One region of the Xanthomonas sp. NCPPB 2933 genome, then DNA from elsewhere that is predicted to be linked to it. Evidence: predicted binding sites of a transcription regulator. Region 1 holds the regulator's gene; the other holds the start of a gene.

Region 1 (4,447 bases):
GGCACTCGTCGGTGCTCAGACGTGCGGCGGCTTCGGCGTCGATCAGGCCCTTGTTGCGGGCGATTTCGCGCAGCCGCTCGGGGTCGATGCCTGCGCCGTCGTCCTGAATTTCGATGCTGACGTAGTCGCCTTCCTGCTGCGCAGACAGGCGCACGTGACCACTGCGCGGCTTGCCGGTGGCTTCGCGCAGGGCAGGGGACTCGATGCCGTGGTCGATCGCGTTGCGCACCAGATGCACCAGCGGGTCGGCCAGGGCTTCGACCAGATTACGGTCCAGTTCTGTCTCGGCGCCGATCAGTTCCAGCTCCACTTCCTTGGACAGGGTGCGCGCGACATCGCGGGCCACCTTGGGGAAGCGCGAGAACACCTTGCTGACCGGCTGCATGCGGGTGCGCATGACCGCGGTCTGCAAACGCGCGGTGGCGATATCCAGCACGCTGACCGCGCGATCGAGTTCCTCGTCGCGCAGGCGGGTGCGCAGGGTCTTGAGACGATTGCGCGAGAGCACCAGTTCGCCGATCAGGTTGACGATGGCGTCCAGGCGCTTGGTGTCCACGCGCACGGTCTGTTCGGCTTCGGCACCTTTTGCGGCTGCTTTGGGTGCGGCCTTGGCACCGGGCGCGGGTGCATGACCCTCATCGTGCGACGCTGCGGCCACGGCAGCCAACGCGGCCTTGGGCGCGGCCTTGACCGCCGGCGGGCCGCTCTTGGCATCGAACTGCGCAATCAGCGAGGCCGGTGCATGCGGCACGGTTTCGCCTGAGCCCATCGCATCCAGCATTGCCTGCAGATAATCCAGCGACTGCTGCGCGGCATCGAAGTGATGCGCCTGCAGCACCGCCTGGCCGGAGCGCGCCATGCCGAGGGTTTCTTCAGCGGCGTGGCACAGCTCCACCATGGGCTTGATCGCCAGAAAGCCGGCGCCGCCCTTGAGCGTGTGGAAACCGCGGAACACCGCGTTGAGCTGGTCGGCTTCGTCCGGTGCCTGTTCCAGCGCGACCAGCTGTTCGCCGAGGCGATCCAGGATTTCCTGGGCCTCGACGATGAAATCGGCAGCAATATCGTCTGGAACAGCACTCATGGTTACAACCCCAATCCGGACAGCAGGTCATCGGCGTCGTCTTGCGACACCGCGTGACGGTCCAGGCCCTTGACTGCAGGACCGGCAAGACCGCCGTCGTCTTTCTTCGGCTCGGTGCTCTTGGGCGGCAGGCCCAGCGCACCGAAGCCTTCGTGCACGCGCCGCACGATGCCGGCCACGCGACGGATGATCTGCCCGCTCAGGTCCTGGTAGCTCTGCGCCAGCGACAGTTCGGTCAGGTTGTGGCGCATCTTGTCCATCAGCGCGCCCTGGTCCTGATTCAGACCGCCGTCGCGCAGCTGGTTGGCCAGCTCACGGCATTCTTCGACCAGATCCAGCGTGCGATGGCTGGCCTTTTCGGTCATTTCCACCACGTGGTCCAGGCGCGAACACGCATCGTCCAGCTCGCCGGCTTCTTCGGGCACGGTGGGCAGTTCGCCCAGCGCCTGACCGAGTTCGCGTGCGAGCCGGCTCAGGCCCTGCATCATCGGACGGGTACGCAAGGCGGCGAGGTGATCGACCTCGCGCTTCCAGGCGGCTTCGTCACCGCTTTCCAGTGCATCGAGCGCGCCCTGCAGGCGGTCGATCAAGGCAGCGCGTTCGGCATTGGTTTCCACGGTGGCGTTCATCAGGCGGTCGCCGCCAGACGTTCGAACACCTTGCCCAGCTTTTCTTCCAGCGTCTGCGCGGTGAACGGCTTGATGATGTAGCCATTCACGCCGCACTGGGCCGCTTCGATGATCTGCTCGCGCTTGGCTTCGGCGGTCACCATCATCACCGGCAGGTGCTTGAGCTTGGCGTCGGCGCGGATGTTGCGCAGCAGGTCGATGCCGGTCATGCCGGGCATGTTCCAGTCGGTGACCACGAAATCGAACGGGCCGGCCCGCAATGCAGCCAATGCGCTGTTGCCGTCTTCGGCCTCTGCGGTATTGGTGAAGCCAAGATCGCCCAACAGATTCTTGACGATACGTCGCATCGTCGAGAAGTCGTCCACGATCAAAATCCGCATGTTCTTGTTCACATCAAGCTCCTAACACTAAAAAATACGCGAAAAAATCATTCGTCAATTTCGACACCGGCATCGGCCAGTTCGAAGACCTTGAGGCGGCCGCGCAGACGCACCACGGCCTGGCCGTGGATCTGGCAGACGCGCGATTCGCTGACACCGAGCACGGCGCCGATTTCCTTCAGGTTCAATTCCTGTTCGTAGTACAGCGACAGCACCAGCTGCTCGCGCTCGGGCAACTGGCCGATGGCCTTGCCCAGCTCGCGGCCGAACTCGCCACGCTCCATCATCTGCTGCGGGTTGGGGCCACCCTTGGCGGTGGTGTCCAGCTCGCCGTGATCTTCGATGCGCGATTCCAGGCTCAGCACCTGGCCGCGCGCGGCGTCTTCCATCAGACGCAGGTAATCGGGCAACGGCATTTCCATCGCGGCGGCCACTTCGGTGGCGGCGGCGGCGCGGCCGGTGTTCTGTTCGATCTTGCGTACTGCAGCAGCAGCGTCGCGGGCACGGCGGTGTACCGAACGCGGCACCCAGTCGCCACGCCGGATCTCGTCGATCATCGAGCCGCGGATACGGATCGAGGCATAGGTTTCGAACGAGGCGCCCTGCTCGGAGTCATAACTGCGCGAGGCTTCGATCAGGCCGATCATGCCGGCCTGGATCAGGTCGTCCACTTCCACGCTCGCCGGCAGGCGCGCGGCCAGATGGTGGGCGATGCGGCGCACCAGGTCTGCGTGCTGGGTGACGATGTCGTTGGCGTTGTTGCGTTGCACTGCACGGTACTGCGCGGTGGCCGTCGTTGCGGTTGCGGTAGCGGTGCTCATGCGGCGACCCCCCGTTGGATGATGCGTTCGACAAAGAACTCGACGTTGCCGCGTGGCACGGTGGGGGCCTGCCAGCGCGAGGTACGCCGCGCGATTTCTGCGATGGCCAGCGCCGAGGGGCTGGCGGGGTAGGCCTTGATGACCGGTTGCTGGCGCTGTACCGACAAACGCAACCAGTCGTCCTGCGGCACGTGGCCGAGGTAGTTCAGCGACACGTCGCCGAGGAATTTTTCGCAGACCCGCGACAGCTTGTCGTACAGCAAGCGGCCTTCGTTGGGGTCGCGCACCATGTTGGCGATGATCTGCAGACGGTCCACGCCGCGTTCGCGCGAGAGCACCTTGATCAGCGCGTAGGCGTCGGTGATCGAGGCCGGTTCGTCGCAGACCACCACCACGGTGTCCTGGGCGGCCTGGCAGAAGGTCAGCACGCTGTCGGTGATGCCGGCGGCGGTGTCGATGACCATCACGTCTAGGTCGCGTTCCAGTTCGGAGAACACATTGACCAGGCCGATGTGCTGGGCCGGGGCCAGTTCGGCCATGTGGCGGCGACCGGAGGCGGCCGGAACCACCAGCACGCCGCCCGGGCCTTCGATGATCACTTCGTCCAGCGTGCAGCGGCCAGCGATCAGGTCGGCCAGGGTGTACTTGGGCGACAGGCCCAAGACCACGTCCAGGTTGGCCAGGCCAAGATCGGCGTCGAGCAGCAGGGTGCGCTTGCCCATCTCGGCGAGGGCCACGGCCAGGTTGGCGGAAATGTTGGTTTTCCCCACGCCGCCCTTGCCACCGGTCACGGCAATGGTGCGCACCGGGCCCAAGGGCTCGGGACGGGTCGCCGTCAGGGGGAAGGCGTTGGTCAGCTTGGCGTATTCACGCGACTGCATGGTTGTGCTCCGGAGTACAGGGCTTATCGGCAGCGCGCCGCAAATCTTCAAGGCGAAGAACGAGACTGGCGGCATTGGCGCGGTGCAGGTCGTCGGGGACCCGCTGTCCGTCAGTCACCCAGGTGATGGGCATTTGGTGGTCGACCACCACCGACAAGGCACTGCCGAAGCGGCCGGTCTCGTCGAGTTTGGTCAGCACCACGCCTTGGGGCTTGGCGTGGGCGAAGCGGCGTACGACCTCGTCGAGGTCGGAAAAATGGGCGTTGGCCGGCAGTACCAGCAGCGAGGTGACCTGGTGCGCGGCGCGCAGCCAGTTCAGCTGCGCGGCCAGGGCGCGGTCGCGCTGGCCCATGCCGGCGGTGTCGATCAACACCAGCTTGTAGTCGCGCAGGCGCTCGAGCAGTTCCAGCAGGCTCTCGGCGCTGTCGGCCTCGTGCACCGCGATGCCGAGCTGACGGCCGTAGCTGTGCAGCTGCTCGCGGCCGCCGACGCGCTGGGTGTCGGTGGTGACCAGGGCCACGTCGCGCGGGGCGTGCTGGGCGGCGAAGCGCTGGGCGAGCTTGGCGATGGTGGTGGTCTTGCCGGCACCGGTCGGGCCGACCAGGGCGATCACGCCGCCGCGTTCCAGCGGGTCGACCGGGGCCACCGGCAGACG
Region 2 (4,447 bases), 370 kb from region 1:
GCTGATGGAGCCCTCGATGTGGGCGACAACGTTGCAACTGGCGGTTGCGTGACCACTTGACGCAAGCAGCGTCAGCAAGACGGCTGCTTTGATGCCTTGATTGTGGATAGGCATATCGATGTCCTGACGAGCGTTGGGAGCTGCATAAAATGCGTTGGCCAACCTTGTCGGATGCGCCAGTGGGAACCCGACATAACGTCTCAGAGTCGACGAAATCTTCAGCCGACCATGTGGTCCGGCGCATTCGTGGCGCGACGTCCAGCGAGGGCAATCGATGGTGTGAGAGCGGCTAACAAAGCGACTGCGCTCACCACCAGGCGAGCGCAGCGGGTACTCGGTGCGGCATGTGCCACTCGTCCACTGTTGTTCTGAGTGTGCCGTCCATACCCGGCCGACGGCTGCTCGCGACGTTGGGGACGCCGCGCTTAAATGACCGCAGCCTTGACCTTGAACACGTCCACAGCGCGGATCAGCTGCACGGAGTGGTCTTCGAGCGCACGCGCGGCGGTGCTTGCCGCTTCTACCAGGCGGACGTTGTGTTGGGTGGTTTCATCCATCTGGGCGATGGTCTGATTCACCTGTTCGATGCCGCCGGCCTGCTCTTGGGAGGCGGCGGAGATGTGGCCCATGATGTCGGTGACGTGCTGGACGCTGGTGACGACCTCGCTCATGGTCGTGCCGGCTTTTTGCACCAGCGTTGCGCCGTCGGCGACGCGTTGTACGGAGTCGTCGATCAGGCGTTTGATTTCCTTGGCGGCGTCCGATGAGCGGTGCGAGAGGGTGCGCACTTCGGAGGCGACCACGGCGAATCCGCGGCCTTGTTCGCCTGCGCGTGCGGCTTCGACGGCGGCGTTGAGGGCGAGGATGTTGGTCTGGAAGGCGATGCCGTCGATGACCGAGATGATGTCGGCGATGCGCTTGGACGCCGCTTCGATCCCTGACATCTTTTCGATGACCTGGCCGACCACGTCGCGTCCGTCCGAGGCGATCGCGGCGGCGCCCAGCGCGAGCTGGTTGGCGCGGCCTGCGTGCTCGGCGTTCTGCTTGACGGTGGAGGTCAGCTCTTCCATCGAGGCGGCGGTTTCTTCGAGACTGGCGGCCTGTTGTTCGCTGCGGCGCGCCAGTTCCTGATTGCCGCTGGCGATGTCTTCGGCGGCAAACCCGATGCTGTTGGAGGTAGTCTGGATATGCGTGACGATGTCCGTCAGGCGATGCACGGTGCTGTTGGCATCGTCGCGCATCGAGGCGAACACGCCGTGGAAGTTGCCGGTCATGCGCACGGTCAGGTCGCCGTCGGCGATGGCGCGCAGCAGGTCGGAGAACTTGGCCAGGTTGGTGTCGGAGGTGGCCATCATGGTGTTGAGGTTTTCGACCATCAGGCGGAAGTCGTGCTCGAACTTTTCCGGCTGGCCGCGGAGTGCGAAGTTGCCTGCGCACGCAGCTTGGGTGAGTTCCTGGATCTGTGCGTTGATGGCGCGCAGGTTCTGCCGTACCTGCTGCATGGTGGCGGTGATGGCGGCCTTTTCGCCGGGATACTGTTCGATTTCCTGCGCGAGATTGCCCACCGCGTAGCTGCCCATGACCTCGGTCATGCGCAGCTGAGTCTGCACGTGCGCATGCACCAGTGCGTTGGTGTCCTGCACCATATCGCCGTATTCGCCCGGGAAACGCTTGGCGTCGGTGCGGTAGCTGATCTCGCCGGCTTCGTGGCGGGCGGCCATGGCACGCTGTGCGGAGATCACCTCTTGCAGGCGGCGCTGCATCTGTTGCATGGCACGCAGCAGCTGGCCGGATTCGTCCTGGCTGGTGGGCATGTCCTGGCTGCGCAGATCGCCGTCGTTGATGCGCTCTGCCAGCCGCAGCGATTGGCGCAGGGGCAGCACCACGCTGCGGGTGAGCAAGAAGGCGATCGTGGCGCCCAGCAGCAGCGCGATGACGGTGGAGATCACCATCAGCATGGCGAAGCCGCGTGCGGTGGCGACGGCGTCTTTGGCGGCCTCGCGGTTCTTGGCTTCCTGCAGATCGATGAAGGCGTTGATGCTGGCCAGCCAGGCGATGAAGTCGGGACGCGCTTCATGTAACAGCAGCTGCTCTGCCTGCGGTTTGTCGCCGGCCTCGCGCAGTGCACGCACGTTGGCGATAAACGGCATGGTGCGCTGCTCGATCGCCTTGATCTGCTGGAGAATCTTTTTCTCTTTGGCATCCGAAGAGGCGGCGATCATGCTGTCGAGCGGCTGCGCGGAGCGTGCGTAGTCTGCGGCGAGCTTGTCGATCGATTGTTCTGCTGCGTGCCGGTCTGCCGCCTCGTCCATCAGCACCACATCGCGCAGCGCAATCGCACGGTCGTGGACGCTGCCGCGAAAGTTGATCGCATAGCGTTGTTTGACGCTGTTGACCTCGTTGATGGCGGTCAGCTGCTGGTCGATGCTGCGCACGCGGTGGATGCCGACGACGGTCAGGATCACCATCAGCACGATGATCGACAGAAAGCCAAGGGCCAGGCGTTGACCAATACGCAGATTCAAAAAGACATGCATGGGGGTTCGATCGATGATCCGACAAAGCGGAGAGCAGGGGAGTCCCGGCAGCAGCCGGGAGGCGAAGGCAGGTGCACGCTCCTCGAAGCGACATGGCTGCCGCTGCTCCGATTGCGTCTCTACGTGTTCGTTAGCGACCCCAGCCATTGAAACTGAAACCGGCGCGTCGGCCGATTCAGGTGTGGTTGGTTTCGTGGCGATGCGACGTCATCCCGATCGGGACGACACGTCGCAACGTCACCGCGCTGTGCAGCGCTTGAGAGCCCGGCAGGCTCAGTCGTAGCGCGCCAGATCCGGCGCCTTGATCGAGGGCGTCATCAGCTTCGCAGCGATGGTCTGGATACTCGGTTGGCTGGCGAATTTCAGTGCGCCGTGCAACAGCTGGATGCCGAGCCGGCTACGCGGGTTCATCAGTCGCGGACCGATCTTGGGCACGCCCTGGCCCTGTTCGACCATCGGCCGCATGGCGGTCGCGTAGGCGGCGAATGCGCTCTGCAGATCATCGGTGCGTGCGATCTCGCTTGCCAACACATAGCCGCCGGTGACCGCCAGGGTGGCGCCGATACCGGCCAGCGGGGTTGCGCACCACGCCGCGTCACCGGTCAGGACGACGCGGCCTGTGTGCCAGCGCGGCATGCGCACCTGCCGCAAGGCGTCGAAGTAGAAGTCGTCGGTGCTGTCCATGCCGTCCAGTACGCGCGCTGCCTGCCAGCCGGCGTCGGCGAACTGTTCACGCAAGTACGCTTTCTGCGTTGCCTGATCCCAGTCCTGTTCGCCGTCGGTGACCTTCTGCAGCGACAGCATGGCGCGCGTGGTGCCGTGCCGGTCCGGCCGCAACGAGATGCTGCGGCCGCCGGTGGTGTGATACCAGCGCCACAGGCGATCGTCGTCTGCGCTGCGTGCGATAGTGAAGTAGGCGATGGTCAGATCCATCCAGCGTGGGTCGTTTTCGCCCGGGAAAAGCTGTTCGCGCGTGGAGGAGCCGACGCCTTCGGCGATGATGACTGCATCGAAGCGGTCGCTGCTTCCGCTGTGGAAATTGACTGTCGCGCAGTTGCCGTCGTCCTGGATGCTGGCGATGCGGTCGCCGAAGCGATAGGTCGCCTTGTCGCGTGCGGCTTCGTAGAGCAGGCGGGCGAGGTCGCCGCGCAGGATTTCCAGCTCGGCGGTTGGGCCGTCGCCGTCGATGTCGTCGGTCTTGAAAGTGGCCACCGCATGGCCGTGTTCGTCGACCCAGGCAGTGCCTTGCTCGCCGGTGCCACGGTCGAGTGCGGTCTGTTCCAGACCCATGCGCTGCAGCACCTGGCGGCCGACGCCGCGTACGTCGATGTTCTGGCCGCCGTCGCGGAAGTGCGCCGCCTGTTCCACCACCACGACGTCGAGTCCCTGGTTGGCAAGCGTCCAGGCGGCGGTATTGCCGGCGACGCTGGCGCCGGTGATGAGGATGCGACGCGCCATTACAATCACCCGTAGAGATAAATATCAGAGGTGATATTACAGGTCTGCGCCGCGTTGCTCCAGGTTGACGATCAGGCGCTGCATGAACGCGACGGTTTTCTGGGCCTCCTCAGGTGAGAAGCCTTGCAAGGCATCGGCATTCAGATCGATCAGCACCCGAGCGCCCAGCTCGGCCATCTTGCGACCGCGCGCGGTGAGCGATACCAGCGCGGCGCGGCGGTCCTGCGCGGTGGGTGCGCGTTTGATGAGCTTTTGCGCTTCCAGCTTGTCGAGCAGGGCGACCATGGCGGGCTGCTTGACCGCAGAGGCGATCACCAGGTCGCGTTGCAACATCGGCCCCTTCCAGGACAGCAGCAGAATCGGTCCGATCAGGGCCAGCGAGACGCCGTGCGGCCGCAGTTCGGCGTCGACCAGCCGATTGAAGACCCGCGCTGCGTGATTGGCCAGGTAAC

The links. Region 1 encodes FliA, which starts transcription of late flagellar genes. Its sites were predicted from a motif close to TAAAGTTTNNCNNNCNNNGGCCGATAA; they were not measured.
Region 2: the regulator FliA is predicted to act here: its motif matches at 2,668-2,694, upstream of AC1PLU_RS13550 (methyl-accepting chemotaxis protein).

What each region holds. Positions count from the first base shown of each region.
Region 1 covers NZ_CM161518.1:2,947,794-2,952,240, reverse strand. The annotation lists gene AC1PLU_RS12040 (chemotaxis protein CheA) at 1-1,081, opposite strand, end outside; gene AC1PLU_RS12035 (protein phosphatase CheZ) at 1,084-1,710, opposite strand; gene cheY (chemotaxis response regulator CheY) at 1,710-2,102, opposite strand; gene AC1PLU_RS12025 (RNA polymerase sigma factor FliA) at 2,138-2,911, opposite strand; gene AC1PLU_RS12020 (MinD/ParA family protein) at 2,908-3,792, opposite strand; gene flhF (flagellar biosynthesis GTPase FlhF) at 3,779-4,447, opposite strand, start outside.
Region 2 covers NZ_CM161518.1:3,319,892-3,324,338, reverse strand. The annotation lists gene AC1PLU_RS13550 (methyl-accepting chemotaxis protein) at 426-2,537, opposite strand; gene AC1PLU_RS13545 (FAD-dependent monooxygenase) at 2,811-3,995, opposite strand; gene AC1PLU_RS13540 (MarR family winged helix-turn-helix transcriptional regulator) at 4,032-4,447, opposite strand, start outside.